Prochlorococcus marinus subsp. pastoris str. CCMP1986: one gene and its partner. The main gene of each other region encodes a partner of the protein of the gene in region 2 in a complex. Links are inferred from orthologs where the notes say so. Each region holds a gene or a part of one and is shown on either strand. Other genes may lie near its edges.

Region 1 (8,317 bases), 800 kb from region 2 along the record:
GTTTCTTTAAATATTACTAAATTATCAGATGCAGTTCTTCTTAAATTAGAAGAAAAAGATCTGAGAAACAAATTACTTTCTAGTTTAAATAAATTATTTATAGCTATATGGACTACTACTCCATGGACAATTCCTGGTAATGAAGCAGTAGCTATTAATCCTAGAATAAATTATGTTTTTGCCTCAGATCAAAACGGTAATATATATCTTTTTGCTAGAGATTTAATTTCTGAAATTTGTGAAAAGCTAGATAGAGAATTTAATGTTTTATTAGATGTAAAAGGATCATTGCTAGAGGGTCTTGAGTATAAGCATCCTACAAAAAATAAGTTTTGCAATATTGTAATTGGAGGTGATTATATAACCACTGAATCTGGGACAGGAATTGTGCATACTGCCCCTGGTCATGGCATGGATGATTTTAATGTTGGGCAAAAATATCAATTACCCATAACCTGCATTGTCGATGAAAAAGGTAATTTAAATAAGCATGCTGAAAAGTTTTGCGGATTAAATGTTTTGAAAGATGCTAATGATTTGATTATTGAAGATTTAGAGAAAAATAACTTACTCCTTTTAAAAGAAAATTATAAACACAGATATCCTTATGATTGGAGGACTAAAAAACCTACAATTTTTAGAGCAACTGAACAATGGTTTGCATCAGTAGAGGGATTTAGATCTTCAGCCTTGAAAGCAATAGAAGATGTTGAATGGATGCCAAAAACAGGTAAGAAAAGAATTTATTCAATGGTTGTTGGAAGAGGTGATTGGTGTATTTCTAGACAAAGGTCATGGGGAGTGCCAATACCTGTTTTCTATGAAAAAGAAGGGAAAGGAGTACTTATTAATACTGAAACTATTAACCATATAAAAAGTTTATTTGAGGAGTATGGAGCAGATGTATGGTGGGAATGGGATGAGAAGAAACTATTGCCAGAAAAATATAGAAATGAATCTGATCGTTGGGAAAAAGGGCTAGATACTATGGATGTCTGGTTTGATTCAGGTTCTAGTTGGGCCGCAGTTTGTGAGCAAAGGGAAGAATTACAATATCCAGCCGATTTGTATTTAGAGGGATCTGATCAACATAGAGGTTGGTTTCAATCATCTTTGCTAACTTCAGTAGCAGTAAATAATAAGCCGCCATATAAGACAGTTTTAACTCATGGATTTGCTTTAGATGAGAATGGTAGAAAAATGAGTAAATCCTTGGGTAACGTTGTTGATCCTAATATCATTATTAATGGTGGTCCTAACCAAAAAATACAACCTGCCTATGGAGCGGATGTCCTTAGGCTCTGGGTTAGTTCTGTTGATTACTCAGTTGATGTACCAATTGGATCAAATATTTTAAAACAACTTTCAGATGTTTATAGAAAAGTAAGAAATACAGCTAGATATCTCTTAGGTAATATTCATGATTATGATCCTGCATTAGAGGAAATTGATATTGATCAGTTGCCGTTATTAGATCAATGGATGTTAAATAGGCTAGTTGAGGTCTCAGATGAAGTAACAATTGCATATGAAAATTACGAATTTTCAAAGTTTTTCCAAATATTGCAAAGTTTTTGTGTTGTGGATTTATCTAATTTTTATTTAGATATCGCAAAAGATAGATTATATGTAAGTGCTAAAACTCAATTTAGGAGAAGATCTTGTCAGTTTGTGATGTCCAGAATTGTAGAAAATTTAGCTGTCATTATTTCTCCAGTTCTTTGTCATATGGCTGAAGATATTTGGCAAAATATCCCATATTCAACTATTGAAAAATCAGTATTTGAAAGAAGATGGCCAAAATTTCCTGAGTCATGGCTTAATCCCGAACTTAATGAACATATTTCTAATTTAAGAACATTACGTGTAGAAATTAATAAAGCAATAGAAGGTTGTAGAACCCAACAAATGATTGGAGCTGCTCTTGAGACTGAGGTTAATTACCTCCCTGAAAATGAGTTTTTTAAAAATTCTCTTTCTTGGCTTGATAAATTTGGCAATAAAGAAGTGGATTTATACCGAGATTGGTTGATAGTTTCTGATTTTAATATAGTTAATAATTTATCTAAGGATTGTTTAAGTATCGATAATAATGAACTTGGAAAGATTCAGATTCTTAAAGCTAAAGGTCTTAAATGTGATAGATGTTGGCATTATCAAAATATTACAGTTAAAGGGATTGAAAACACTAAATTATGCGAGAGATGTGCAAATATTATTAATTTATAAATAGTTGATTTAAATCAATTGCAGTATTGTTATTTTTGATCAACTACATACTCTTTAAATTATTATTTATAAAAATTCTTTAGAATATTCCCTTGATTAAGTAACCTTATATTTTTAAAGACTATTTGGAATATTAAAACTTATATGTTCTAAGTTTTTGATAAAATCAATTCCTGCCATAATTCGAAAAACCAGAATTCCGACCACTTTTTGGGAATTTAATTATCGCCCATTGTAATAAACCTAATGTATATATTAATAAGGCAAATAATCCTAAAAATTTTGCAACTGGTTGCGAAAAGCTAGCTCCAAATAAGAAATTAAATAAATTTTTTAAAATCAAGTAAAAATTTGTTGAAGGTTTAAGCCAAATTTCACATTGCGCAGAATTAATAAAAGAAACACAATTAATATTATTTAAACTTTGAATTAAAAAAATTAAAGATATAAAAGTTATAGACCATCGCCAAATTTTCGTAGTTGTAGTTAATGCATGAGATATTCTATATTCATTTAACTCGTCATTAATATCATTCCAAAACCATATTGAGATTGTCATTATTAATGTCGAAATATTTGTAATTAAGAGAGCGAAATTGTACTCTCCAATTAGGAGGATAAGACTTATGAAGAATAGAATTGATATTTTCCAATAATTAGATAAAAGTTTTGTAATGGCTTTACTTTTGTTTTTTATTGACCAACAAAGCAGAGTTAAAGGAAGACCAACTATAAAGACTAATGAAAGTTGAAAAGATAGCCAAATGGAAAGCTGATTAAGACTGTTCAAAACTTTTTCTTTTTAACACACATAAATATTAAACCTTACCCACCTGCTTATTAACTTATTATTGTCATAGTTATGAATAATATGCACCATATTAATTTCTACTACGAAATAATTAAATAATTTTTATGAGACAGCATGTAAATCCACTCAGTAAAAATTTCTTTGAAATAGATCCAATACCTCCTTTGAATCAAGTTTTTGAAAACCCAAAATTACCTCTCCATTTAGATATCGGTTGCGCTTCAGGTGAATTTTTATTCGAATTATCACTTAAAAATAAAAACTGGAATTATATAGGAATTGAAATTAGAGAAAAATTAGTTTTAAATGCTAATTTGAAAATGAAAAGTAGAGAAAATAAAAATTTATATTTTTCATTTGGTAATGCTAATAACATTTTTAACCAAACTAATAATAAATCAATTATTAATTTAATAACTAGTATTTCTTTTAATTTTCCTGATCCATGGTTTAAAAAGAAACATCATAAAAGACGTGTAATTCAGCCTAAATTATTAAATCTACTCTCAAATTCAATGAAAAAAGGATCTTTAATCTTTATTAAAACAGATGTAAGAGATCTTTTTGATCATATGGAACTCACAATATCCGAGAGTATAAAGTTCAAAAAAATACCATATCAAGATGTTGACTTTTGTGAAAGTTTTAATCCAAATAGAATTCAAACTAATAGAGAAAAATATGTAATATTAAATCAACTTAAAATTTATGAAAGTATTTATAAGAAAATTTGATTCAAAAAGTTTTAGATATTTTATAGATTTTTGTACTAAGTTCGGCCGTGATTTTTGTCGATAATGAATCTACTTCTTGTTGATTTCGTGCTTCAACTAATATACGTAAAACAGGTTCCGTTCCACTTGGACGTATGTAAACTCTACAATTATCTTTTTTAATATTTGAAAAACTTTCTATAGTTTCATTAATGAATTCCTTATATGATTTATCAATATTTTTGAATTTAAAATTTAATAATACGTTAGTTAGTTTTTGAGGATATGGTGAGAAGCTACTATTAAGCCAAGATCTTAAACTGATATTTTTTTTCTTGCAGTATTTTGATATTTGAATTGCTGTTAATATTCCATCCCCACAAAAGTCATTAATTTTTGAAAGAATATGACCTGATTGTTCCCCTCCTAATAAAGCCTTTTTTTTCTTTATTGCTTCAAATATAAATTTATCTCCAACTTCAGTTCTATGTAAAATCCCCCCAATTTTCTTCCAAGTATTTTCAAAACCTAAATTGGCCATTTTTGTTGAGATAATTGTGTTATTTGTAAGTAATTTTTCTTCTAAAAGTTCTCTTCCCCATAGAAAGAGTATGTGATCTCCATCTATTATATTGCCCTCTGAATCAACCCCAATAACTCTATCGGCATCTCCATCGAAGCTAAATCCCATATCAGCATTATTCTCTTTTATGGCTTTAATTATTGGATCCAAACATGTAGAACCGCAATTTAAATTTATTTTTAAACCATCTTGCTCATTATTAATAACTTTGACATTCGCTCCTAGTTTCTGAAAAATACTTGCTGCGCAGGTAGTTGCAGATCCGTAACATGTGTCTAAAACTATTTTCATTCCATCTAAGTTTTCATCCCCCATAGTATTAATAAGTCCTTCTGTATAGATATTAAAAAGGTTATTATTTTCCCTTATAGATGTTTTTTTATAAGTAGATAATTTAAGGTTGTTTGCTGTCTCTAAAATCAGTTCTATTTGATTTTCTAATTTCTTTTTAATTTTTTCTCCATTATTATCAAATATTTTAATACCATTATATTCAGGAGGATTATGGCTCGCCGATATCATAATCCCACCACTAAATTTTTCTTTTTTTATTAAGAACGGGATAGCTGGTGTAGGACAGATTCCTAAATATATAAATTCTTTTCCTGCTGCATTAATTCCTCTTGATATAGCTTCTATAAGAATATATCCACTTACTCTTGTATCTCTTCCGATTAGTATTGGATTATTGGTTTTCGTTGAAACTCCTAAAGCATATCCAACCTTATATGCTAAAGAATATGTTAATTCTTTATCAAATATTCCCCTTATTCCATCAGTTCCAAATATAGATTGCATATTATTACTTCTATAAGTATAAGTATTTTTCCAAGTGTATTTATATTATAAGTTGATTAAAAGTAAAAAGAATAATGCTCTCTTAAATTATATTATCTATATAAAATATAAAAAGTAAATGATTAGATAATGCAATCTGGTAATAAAGAATCCTTTTTAAATTCCTCGCAAAAATCGATACTGATATTATTTTTTGCTCTAATTATTTGCTCTGCACTTGTCTTGAAAAATTTTATATTTCAACCCACTTTTCTTCTTAAGAAATTTGGACAATCATCTATTGATCCTGAAATAGCTTTTACAAATAATAAACCTACTTTTCTTGAGTTTTATGCAGATTGGTGCGAAGTTTGTAAGGAAATGGCTCCAAAAGTTGAAGATATTAAAAATAAATATGAAAAAGATATAAATTTTGTTTTTTTAAATGTAGATAATCCAAAATGGGAAAAATACATAAGAAATTTCAATGTTAATGGAATTCCACAAATAAATATTTTTGATAATGATTCCAATTTAGAACTCACTTTTATTGGAAAACAGGAAGAAGATTCTATAAAAGAATCTCTCGATAATTTATACGATAAATTTAGAGGTGATTCACAAATTCTAAATTCAGAATTCTCAATAATCAAAGACAATAAAAATTATCAATCCTCTCCAAGAAGTCACGGATAAATTTATTCCCAATTCAATGCTTCAGATACAGATGGAAAATATTTGATAAATACTTTCTTACAGTCTTCAGCTATTTCCATATGTTCTTTTTGTGTTCCTTCTTTTGATCTTAGCTGTATATAGTGAATCCAAGACCTGCAGGAACCAGTCATATAAATTCTTGTTGGGGTAGCTAATGGCATAATAAATCTAGCGCATTCCTTTGCAATCCCTTCATTTAGCATTTCTTCGTATAGTTTATTTGCCTCTTGAAAGTGTTTTGAAATTTTTTCTGAAAATTTTATTTTAAGTTCATCCGGTATGTCATCAATGCTATTTTGACGATTCTTTTGATCTTGCCTTCTTAAGTTTGGGATAGGTATTTCATTTCCTAGTAAACTAGTTTCAGCATATCTTTGTGAGAATTCTTGAAAAGTAAATGATCTATGTCTAAGAATTTGAGCCGCGATACCTCTATTAGTTTCGATTTTCAATGTCATGCATGATTGTTCAAAAACTGACCAGTGCTCATGTTTTATGCAATATCTTAATAATCCGGCGAATTTATCATTAGCCTGATTCGAAGGATTAGAGACTCTGGCGATATAAGCCATTGTTTTTTCTGCCTCTGGAGTTAATGAAATTAGCTCAACTTTACTCATATTAAATTTTGGCTAAAGTAACCTTTTCTGGTTGATTTTGATATTTACCTTTTCTATCTTCATATGTTGTAGAGCAAGGATCACCCTCAAAAAATAATAGTTGACAAATACCTTCATTTGCATAAATCCGACAATCTGCACCTGAACTGTTGCTGAACTCTAATGTAAGATGCCCCTCCCAACCGGCCTCGGCTGGAGTTGTATTTACTATAATTCCGAGACGAGCATAAGTACTTTTACCGATACAAATCACAGTAATATTTTCTGGTACTTTCATTTTCTCTAAAGCAACTCCTAGGCCGTAAGAATGAGCAGGTAAAATAAAAAATTCACCATCTTTATCTTCGTGAAGAATGGTTTTTTCTAAATTATCAGGATTAAATTTCTTTGGATTCATAACTGTTCCTGGGACATGCTTAAATATTAAAAACTCTTTAGAAGAAAGTCTTAAATCATAGCCATATGAAGAACATCCGTAACTTAAAACTGCATTTTTTTTATTATTAGGATCTAGATGTCTGACTAAATTTGATTGAAAAGGATTTATCATGCCTTTAGAAGCTTTTTGGTTTATCCAGAGATCATTTTTGAGCATAATTTCTATGAGCGAAGTTCTGTAATTTGGTCAGCCATTAACAAGAATTTTTTTGGAATGGATGTACCAGTAAGGATTACATCTCCTGATATAAATCGGTTTTCAAGTGTTGAAATCAAATCATCTTTACTGATAATATTCATCTCTACAGCTAAAAAAACTTCATCAAGAATAATTTGATCATATTCTCCATAAAGTAATTCTTTTTTGCAATAATCCCATAATTCTATTATTGAATTATTAATAGATTTAGATATATTATTGTTTATGTTTTCTGACTCATATTGATCATAAGAATTAGAAGATCTTATCCAGGTAAGATTACCGCAAAGCTTTTGAGCATTGGAAATTCCTTGTTTTACACCTCCTTTCATTAGTTGAACTAAAAGTACTTTTCTTCCTAAAGCTGCATTTCTTAGTGAATCTCTGATAATGGATGAATAACTTCCTCGGTATGAAGATTGATAAATCTGAATTTGGCCATTTTGATTTATCTTTCTTAATTTAAATTCTTTATTTTTATTTATGTTTACAACTTCATTATTAGTTGTTAAATAACTATTTGACGAACTGGCTACCATTATTTTTGAATTTACTTTTCTATATTCAGTATAGTTAGAATTTTATAACACTGCATATAGTGTAATTTTCCTTAAAGTAGCTTCTTAGAATAAAGAATTTTTTTTTATAATAATTTTTTAAAAAATATAAGAATTGAAAAATGTTACTGTTGATACAAGTTATTTCTTGCTGTCTTCTTAAGTTTTTTAATAGTAAAGATATTTATGTCACCTGCTTCTAGAGGATTCAGCCGCTTAACTCCGCAACCTTCCGGACAAAATACTATTAATACTATTGGTGAACGTTTTCCGATTAATAGAACATTAATGGAAGTCATAAAAGGTCTTGAAGGAGCAAGTACAGAAATGGTTGAGAGATCGAAAACAATATTTTTCCCTGGAGATCCTGCTGAAAGAGTTTATTTAATAAGAAGAGGAGCAGTAAGGTTATCAAGAGTTTATGAATCAGGAGAAGAAATTACTGTTGCCTTGTTAAGGGAAAATAGCCTTTTTGGAGTTTTATCTCTCCTAACAGGACATAGGTCTGATCGTTTTTATCATGCTATTGCTTTTACAAGAGTTGAAATGATTACAGCTCCTGCAAATTCTGTTTTGAGAGCAATTGAAGCAGATGCATCCGTTGGTCTATTACTCTTGCAAGGCCTTTCAAGCAGGATTCTACAAACAGAAACAATGATAGAAACTCTTACAC
Region 2 (8,239 bases):
TCATCTGCTTTTATTCCACTAATAAGATTTGCTATTTTATTTGCTTTTATAGCAATTTTACTTATTGGAGGTTTTCAAACCTGGAATAAGGTACTTGATGTAGGAACATATAGTTTTTTAGTCTTTATTACTCAAAGATTGTTATGGCCTTTGACTACTCTAGGTCATGTTTTAGATGATTTTCAACGCTCAATGGCATCAATAAATAGAGTAATAGATCTTATCGATACCCCTATAAAAATAAAAGATGGCAAAATAAAAATTAGCTCTAAAAAGATAAAAGGCGATGTTAGATTTGAAAATGTAAATTTTAATTATCCAGGTAGAGATTCAACATTAAAAAACATAACTTTTGAAATTCAGAATAACTCTACATTAGGAATTGTTGGATTAACTGGTTCTGGCAAAAGTACAATTATTAAACTTCTTCTGAGAATTTATGATAGTAATAATGGTTTAATATTTTTGGATAACATACCAATAAAAGATATTAATTTAAAAGACTTAAGAAAATGCATTTCTCTAGTAAGTCAAGAAACTTATTTATTTCATGGAACTGTCGAGGAAAATATTGCCTACGGGGCAACTAGTTCAAAAATTAAAGATATTGTAAAAGCATCTAAAATTGCTGAAGCTCATAAATTTATTGAACAATTACCGGATGGTTATAAAACAATCGTTGGGGAAAGGGGACAAAGACTTTCTGGAGGACAACGCCAGAGAATAGCTTTAGCAAGAGCAGTACTAAAAGATGCTCCTATATTGATCTTAGATGAGGCTACTGCTTCAGTTGATAACGAGACAGAAGTTTTAATTCAGAAATCATTATCTAAAATAACTAAAGAAAGAACAACTATAGTCATAGCTCATAGATTAAGTACAATTAAAAACGCTGATAATATTATTGTTATTGATAAAGGCAAAATTATTGAAAGCGGAAAACATGATTTTTTGCTAAACAATAAAAATGTATATTCAGATTTGTGGAATGTTCAGGTAGGAATTTAGAAAATATCTTTTCAAAAACTAAATTAAGAAGTTAAAAGACTCGATAACATTAGTAAACATACTGTCAACTTTATTCCATCTCTCTTCATTTGTTCCGACGGCAAAAGTATATAAAGTTCCTCTGTCGATTACGACAGTAGCAAGTTCATGCCTATCTTGTTCATTAAGATTTAATTCATACTCTAGATCATAAAAAATATGATTAGATGCTTCTCTCTTTTTAGCATCAATAAGTTTTACTGATCTTCCTGAACCCTCAGGCGCAATGACCTTAGTTATTAATGTTTGTCCAACTTCTTTTGGATCCCCTAGTTGCTCTAATTCGACTTCTTTATTTACATCTGATATCACCAAGCTTAAAGTCTCATTACTATTAATTAGATCGTGGTAAATAATTTCAGGACCCCCATCTACTTTTACTCTTGTCCAACCTGTTGGATATAAAAAGGCATATCTACCATCGGGACTCTGATAAGCCTCTAATCCTGCATTTATTCCTCCACTGCATGCACTTAATGCAAGACATAAAATTATTAATAATAAATTTTTAAAAGGGTTAATTTTCATATTTTTCATTGTTGTTAGAAATTATTAACTAAAAATATAATAAGACATTAAAAGCAAACAAATATATCCAATTTCAAAATATACGTCTAAATTGTTTCTAGAGGAATTTTAATCTTGATAACTTTTACCAAACCACTTTCAAAATTAATTGGTCATTTTGAGAAATTTCCCGGAATAGGTCCAAGAACAGCTCAAAGATTAGCATTATTTATTTTAAAACAACCTGAAAGTAGTATTAGAGATTTTTCTAAAGCATTATTAGAGGCACATAGTAATGTTGGTCATTGTAAAAAATGTTTTAATTTAACTTCAGAAGAAGAATGTGAAATATGTAGAAATACTGAGAGGAATCAAAAGATAATTTGCGTAGTAGCAGAAACTAAAGATTTACTGGCTTTAGAGCGATCAAGGGAGTTTAAAGGCACATATCATGTTATTGGGGGGTTGATTTCTCCTATGGATTCAATTAGTCCAGAATTATTAGAGATAAGAAGTCTAGTAGAGAGAGTTAGTAAATCAGATATTGATGAAATAATACTGGCACTTACTCCAAGTGTTGAAGGAGATACTACAAGTCTTTACATTGGAAAATTACTAACTCCTTTTACTAAGGTTACTAGAATTGCCTATGGTCTTCCTATGGGGAGTGAACTTGAATATGTAGATGAAGTTACTTTAGCAAGAGCCTTAGAAGGAAGAACAAATTTAATTTAAAAATGAAAAATAAAAATCAGATGAAAGTAGAAAAAATTTTAAGGCTTCCTTCTTGGATAAAGTTTCCTATTAGCAAAGCTTCGGAATTTGAGAAAATGCAAAGACTTATTAGAAAGTCAAATATACATACAATTTGTGAAGAAGGGAGATGTCCTAATAGGGCCGAATGTTATGCCTCAGGTACTGCTACTTTTTTACTTGGAGGATCAATTTGTTCTCGTGCCTGCGCTTTCTGCCAGGTAAACAAAGGTAAACCTAGTGAAATAAATAAATATGAAAGTATTCAAGTCGCAGAAGCAGTAAAAATTCTAAACTTAAAATATGTTGTACTTACATCAGTAGCCAGAGACGACCTTCCCGATCATGGAGCTAATTTATTTGTCTCAACGATTAATCAGATTAGAAAAATTGATCCAAAGATTCAAATAGAAGTTCTTACTCCTGATTTATGGGGAGGTGGAAAATCTTTTGAAGATAAAGATAAACTTCAAAAAGATAGACTTAAAAAAATTCTAGAACAAAGGCCAATTTGTTTTAATCATAATCTTGAGACAGTTGAAAGGCTTCAAAAAGAAGTTCGAAGAGGTGCTAACTATAAAAATTCAATAGGCTTATTAGAAAAAGCAAAGTCTATTGCTCCTAATATTCAAACAAAATCAGGAATAATGTTGGGTTTAGGAGAAACGTTAAAAGAAATAGAAACTACGATTCTCGATCTAAAAAAAGTGGATTGTAATCAAATCACAATTGGACAATATCTAAGACCTTCATTAAAGCATTTATCTGTTAAGAAATATTGGGCACCAAAGGAGTTTGAATACCTAAAAAGTTTTTGTAGTAAATTAGGGTTTAAAAAAGTATCTTGTGGCCCTTTAGTTAGAAGTAGTTATCACGCTGGTTAGACTTTTTCAATTAAAGAAAGTTTTTCTTTCATTTTGTTTAATACAAAATAACATTCTCCTTGCATTAGTGTTCCCGCCCCGCCCCAAATTAATCTTAAGAAAAGGTCTATTGGACTAGAACCAACTTCTTTTACAACTTTAAAACCAATAATTTTAAAGTATCTGACAAGTTTTTTACTATATCCTTCGGTATCATAAATAGCTAATAATCGTGCTTTTTTACTTACTTTCATTTCTATTGCCCAAGCCATAGTAGATGCCCATATTAATTCCGAAACAAAAGGTGGAGAGTTACTCAGGATCCTTAATGTATCAAGTTGAATACCCTTCTTATTAAGGTAAGTCCAACCTTTCATCTCTCCCCAAATTTTTACAACATTATCTGTTTGTTCTGCGATAACAATTTTAAAAAAACATAATCCAATAGTTTCTCTTACTTGTATTTTTATAACTAGGCCTAAGGAAAATGCTATATTTTGTAATTCTTCAACTTTCATAATTATTATCAATTAATCCTTATAAACTTTTTGATTTTTATCTTTTAATTTATTTATTTGTTTTTGCCTTTCTTCAAATCTTTTTCTATCATTATCACTGAATTTGTTTACACAAAAATGACATTGAATACCTTCTCGGTATTCCTTATTCTTTTGATCTTCTATAGAAATTGGCATCCCACATGCATGACAAATTGAGTAAGAACCTTGTTTTAATTCGTGATCTAGAGCCACTCTTTTATCAAAAACAAAACATTCTCCTTCAAACAGGCTTTCTTCCTTTGACATGTCTTCGAGGTATTTAAGTATCCCGCCTTGTAAATGGAAGATGTTTTTGTAACCTTTCTTTTTTAATAAACTAGTAGCTTTCTCACATCTAATACCTCCAGTACAAAACATAGCTATATTTTTAGAATCATCGTCGCCTATATATTTCCCTAAATTATCATCCACCCACTCAGGAAACTCGCTAAAATTTTCCGTATTTGGATTGATTGACTTTTTAAAACTTCCTATAGAGACTTCATAATGATTTCTAGTATCAACGACGATTGTATTTTTATCTTTAATTAATTTATTCCAAGAAAATGAGTCAATATAAGTTCCGGAATCTTCTGATGGATTTATTTCTGGGACACCCATAGTTACTATTTCATCTTTGATTTTTATTTTTAATTTTTTGAAAATCTTTTTTTTTGAATAACTAACTTTAATGTTTAATTTGTTATTCCCAACAATATTTTTGATTAACTTTAGGATATTTTCAATAATGCCTTCTTCAGCACAAACGGTTCCGTTAAGACCCTCTCTCGCAATTATTAATAGGCCTGAAAGATCATTGTTCTTCTCAATACTAAATAAGTTTTCTTTCAGTTCAATTATTGAATTTTCTTGAAATGAGAAGAAAGAATAGAGAGATACAATCTTGTAAATATTATTACTCATACTGTAGAAACAGTTTTATCACAATATTCAAAGTCTTTATTAAATAAAACTCCTACATCCTTAAGTAGTTTTCTATCATCTTGAAAAGATGGATTTGAGGTTGTCAATAATTCATCTCCATAAAAAATAGAGTTTGCTCCGCATTGAAAACAAAGAATCTGAGCTTCTTTAGTTAAGTTCTCCCTTCCAGCACTTAATCTTATTTTGCTTTTTGGCATAAGAATTCGAGCAGTAGCGATCATTCTTATCATCTCAATAGAATCAATTTCTTTTCCCCCCTCCAAACCTGTTCCTTCTATGGCTACCAGAGAATTGATTGGGACACTTTCAGGGTGAGGATTCATGTTTGAGAGGACTTCTAAAAGAGATGCTCTATCTCCATTATCTTCTCCTAAACCTATAATTCCTCCACAACATACATTTATACCTGCATTTCTTACTCTTTTAATAGTTTCTAATCTATCCTGATAAGTTCTTGTCGTAATAATATTTTTATAGTATTCAGGACTTGTATCGAGATTATGGTTGTATGCGGTTAGCCCGGCATCGGCAAGTTTCAAGGCCTGCTCATCTGTGAGCATCCCTGCAGTTACACATGCCTCCATTCCAAGTTCTTTTACACCTTTGACCATTTCTATCATTGAGTTGAAAGGTTTGCCATCTCTAATTTCTCTCCAAGCCCAACCCATACAAAATCTATCAGCACCTTCTTTTTTTGCTGTTTTAGCTCTATTTAAAACAGCTTCAACTTCAAATTGAGGGTGACTCTTAATTTGACTAGAGCTATAAATTGATTGGCTACAGTAAGAACAGTTCTCTTCACACCCGCCAGTTTTTACACTGAAAAGAGAAGCTAGTTGGACTTTATATTGATTAAATCTTCTATGAATAATTTGAGCTTCCCACATTAAATCTATTAATGGGTAATTTAAAATTTCCAAAATCTCGTCTCTTTCCCAATCAAATCTTATTTCGCTAAATTTTTGATTATCAGAATTAATCATTTTTACTTAGGGAAGAATAGCAAGAATCTTCAAAAGATTCATTTGATAATGATTCTATACCTCCAAAACGCCTATTCCTCGATTGATAATCTATTATTGCTTTTAAAAATTCACTCTCAGTAAAATCTGGCCATAATACATCAGTAACATAAATTTCAGAATAAGCTAATTGCCATAAAAGAAAATTACTAATCCTTTTTTCACCACTTGTTCGTATTAGTAGTTCAGGATCCATGCTCCCCTTAGTTAGTAGTTCTGAATTAAATAATTGTTCATCGATGTCACTGGGTTTTATTTTACCTGAGGAAGATTTGATGGCTATTTCTTTAGCAGCTTTTACTATTTCTTGCCTACCTCCATAATTTACACAAATATTCAATGTAAATTTTTTATTGTTATTAGTAAGAGCTTCTGAACTCTTTATCAGTAATTTTAATGAATTAGGAAGAGGTGATAAATCTCCAATAAACTTAATTTTTATTGATTCTTGATGTATCTCAGAAATTTCTTTTTTCAAAACTTTTTCAAACAGATTTATAAGAAAATCAACCTCATTAGAGGGTCTAATCCAATTCTCAGTTGAAAAGGCATAAACAGTAAGAACTTTACAATCTATGTTCTTAGATGCCTTAATAATTTCCTTAAGAACACTAACACCCTTATTATGCCCAAATGATCTAGGTAACCCTTTTTTTGTAGCCCATCTCCCATTGCCATCCATAATTATTGCAATGTGTTCTGGAATTCTCTCCTTATCTAATTTATTCGATAAATTAAGATTATTTTTTAATTGTAAGTTATTCAATCTCATAAACTAATCTTGAATAGTATTTTGTTTGTCTAACTTCTTTTCAACTGTAATAGTATCATTAGTATTTGTTTTTTGGTACGAATTGGTTTTGTTCGAAGATGATTTTGGAGTACCCGATGTATTTTGATTTCCTACTAACTTTATGAGAAGTTCTTGTAATCTGCTGCTCGTAATAGGTCTCTCGAGTTTTCCTTGATTAGCTAATGATAAAGTGCCTGTTTCTTCAGAGACAACAATACAAATACATCTATCAAACCTTTCTGTAATGCCCAACGCGGCAAGATGTCTTGTTCCGTATCTACTAATACCTTGCCTTGAAAGAGGTAATATTACTCCCGCTGAAATTATTTTATTACCTTTAACTAAGACTGCTCCATCATGTAAGGGGGTATCTGTTGCAAACAAATTTATTAAAAGATCTGTAGACAATTTTGCTTCAATCTTTATACCTGAATATAAAAAATCTTCTGGTCTTAAATCGCTTCCTAAATCTACAACTATCAAAGCTCCTTTTCTATTTTGTGATAGTTTTCCTGCGGCATCAACTAATTGGTTTACTGTCGTAGATGTTGCTCTGAATTCTTTAGGTGGGTTGCCTAGTAATACAGCTAGCCTTCCAGTCCCAAGTAATTCCATTAATCGTCGAAGTTCACCCTGCCATAGGATTGCTAAAGATAGAGAGCAAGCAAGTACTACTGCATCAATTAATTTTGAAGTTAGAGGAAGATAAGCATATCTTTGAATAAACCAAGCAAAAGAAACTAATAATAAATACCCTCTTAGTAACCACAGCGTTCGCTGTTCTTTGACTCTTGAAAATAATAAAAGACCAAATCCTAGAGCAAATAGTACATCTAGTAAAAATTTTAAGTTTATAAACCCCCAAAAATTCACATCGAAATTTAAATTATATTAAATGTACCTAACTTTGTTTGATAAAGCGATCAGGAAGGACATCATATTTTAGAAGATCATGTGGACTTTCTCTTTTCTGAATAATCTCTGCTTCTCCATTACAAACTAAAATAGCAGCAGGCTTGGGAATTCTATTATAGTTTGAACTCATAGAATTATTATATGCACCAGTGCCAAAAACACATATCAAGTCTCCTGTTTTGCAATCACCAAGTTCAAGTTCTTTAAATAATACATCTCCAGATTCACAATGTTTTCCTGCAACTGTATATTTATTTTTGGAATTACTATTTAAAGGGTTATTTACCAAACAAGCTGAATACTTTGATTGATATGTAATTGGTCTGGGATTATCACTCATACCGCCATCCACTGATAAGTATGTCCTTATCCCAGGGATTTCTTTAAATGAGCCAATTTTGTATATAGTTACTCCTGCTGTTGAAACTATAGACCTACCCGGCTCACACATAAGAATTGGTAAGTTTAAATTATTTTTATCACAAGCTTTTACAACAGATAATGATACTGTTTTAATCCACTCATCAATAGAAGGAGGATCATCCTCCTCAGTATATTTAATTCCTAGACCACCACCTACATTAAGTTCTTTTATGTTGTGACCAAAATCTTTAGCTTGTAAAATGACATCTACCATTATTTTTCCAAGGTCATTATGAGGATCTAGTTCAAAAATCTGAGAACCAATATGAGCATGTAATCCTGTTAATTTAATGTGTTTAGTTTTACTTATAACTTCGAATAGCCTACCAAGTGATTCGATTCCAAATCCAAATTTACTATCAAAAGAACCTGTTCTGATGTATTCATGTGTATGGCATTCTATTCCAGGTGTAAATCTAACCATTATTTCTA

Evidence for each region.
Region 1: the proteins of cdaA (region 2) and TX50_RS01250 are in contact, whole or in part, in a crystal structure (PDB 7OJS), measured with the Bacillus subtilis proteins. The link is inferred for Prochlorococcus marinus subsp. pastoris str. CCMP1986 from one-to-one orthologs.

What each region holds. Positions count from the first base shown.
Region 1 is NC_005072.1:230,875-239,191, forward strand. Bases 2,956-5,875 are described here. They hold TX50_RS01250 (phosphoglucosamine mutase), read right to left. Parts: upstream 5,135-5,875; coding sequence 3,776-5,134; downstream 2,956-3,775. Other genes in these bases: TX50_RS01240 (DUF3177 family protein), read right to left, coding at 2,956-3,019; trmB (tRNA (guanosine(46)-N7)-methyltransferase TrmB), read left to right, coding at 3,145-3,774; TX50_RS01255 (thioredoxin family protein), read left to right, coding at 5,264-5,809; thyX (FAD-dependent thymidylate synthase), read right to left, coding at 5,812-5,875. Outside these bases: ileS (isoleucine--tRNA ligase), read left to right, coding at 1-2,229; more of TX50_RS01240, read right to left, coding at 2,396-2,955; more of thyX, read right to left, coding at 5,876-6,450; dcd (dCTP deaminase), read right to left, coding at 6,452-7,045; TX50_RS01270 (cob(I)yrinic acid a,c-diamide adenosyltransferase), read right to left, coding at 7,051-7,626; global nitrogen regulator NtcA, read left to right, coding at 7,831-8,317. UniProt on the Bacillus subtilis protein: Catalyzes the conversion of glucosamine-6-phosphate to glucosamine-1-phosphate. Glucosamine-1-phosphate is used for cell wall biosynthesis.
Region 2 is NC_005072.1:1,035,771-1,044,009, reverse strand. What follows is about bases 5,398-8,239. They hold cdaA (diadenylate cyclase CdaA), read right to left. Parts: upstream 7,343-8,239; coding sequence 6,452-7,342; downstream 5,398-6,451. Other genes in these bases: lysA (diaminopimelate decarboxylase), read right to left, coding at 7,371-8,239; TX50_RS05860 (isoprenyl transferase), read right to left, coding at 5,630-6,448; bioB (biotin synthase BioB), read right to left, coding at 5,398-5,637. In the rest of the region: TX50_RS05895 (ABC transporter ATP-binding protein), read left to right, coding at 1-1,008; photosystem II reaction center PsbP, read right to left, coding at 1,027-1,584; recombination mediator RecR, read left to right, coding at 1,690-2,289; lipA (lipoyl synthase), read left to right, coding at 2,292-3,191; TX50_RS05875 (hypothetical protein), read right to left, coding at 3,188-3,688; TX50_RS05870 (rhodanese-related sulfurtransferase), read right to left, coding at 3,701-4,633; more of bioB, read right to left, coding at 4,630-5,397. UniProt on the Bacillus subtilis protein: One of 3 paralogous diadenylate cyclases (DAC) in this bacteria, catalyzing the condensation of 2 ATP molecules into cyclic di-AMP (c-di-AMP). Upon expression in E.coli leads to c-di-AMP synthesis.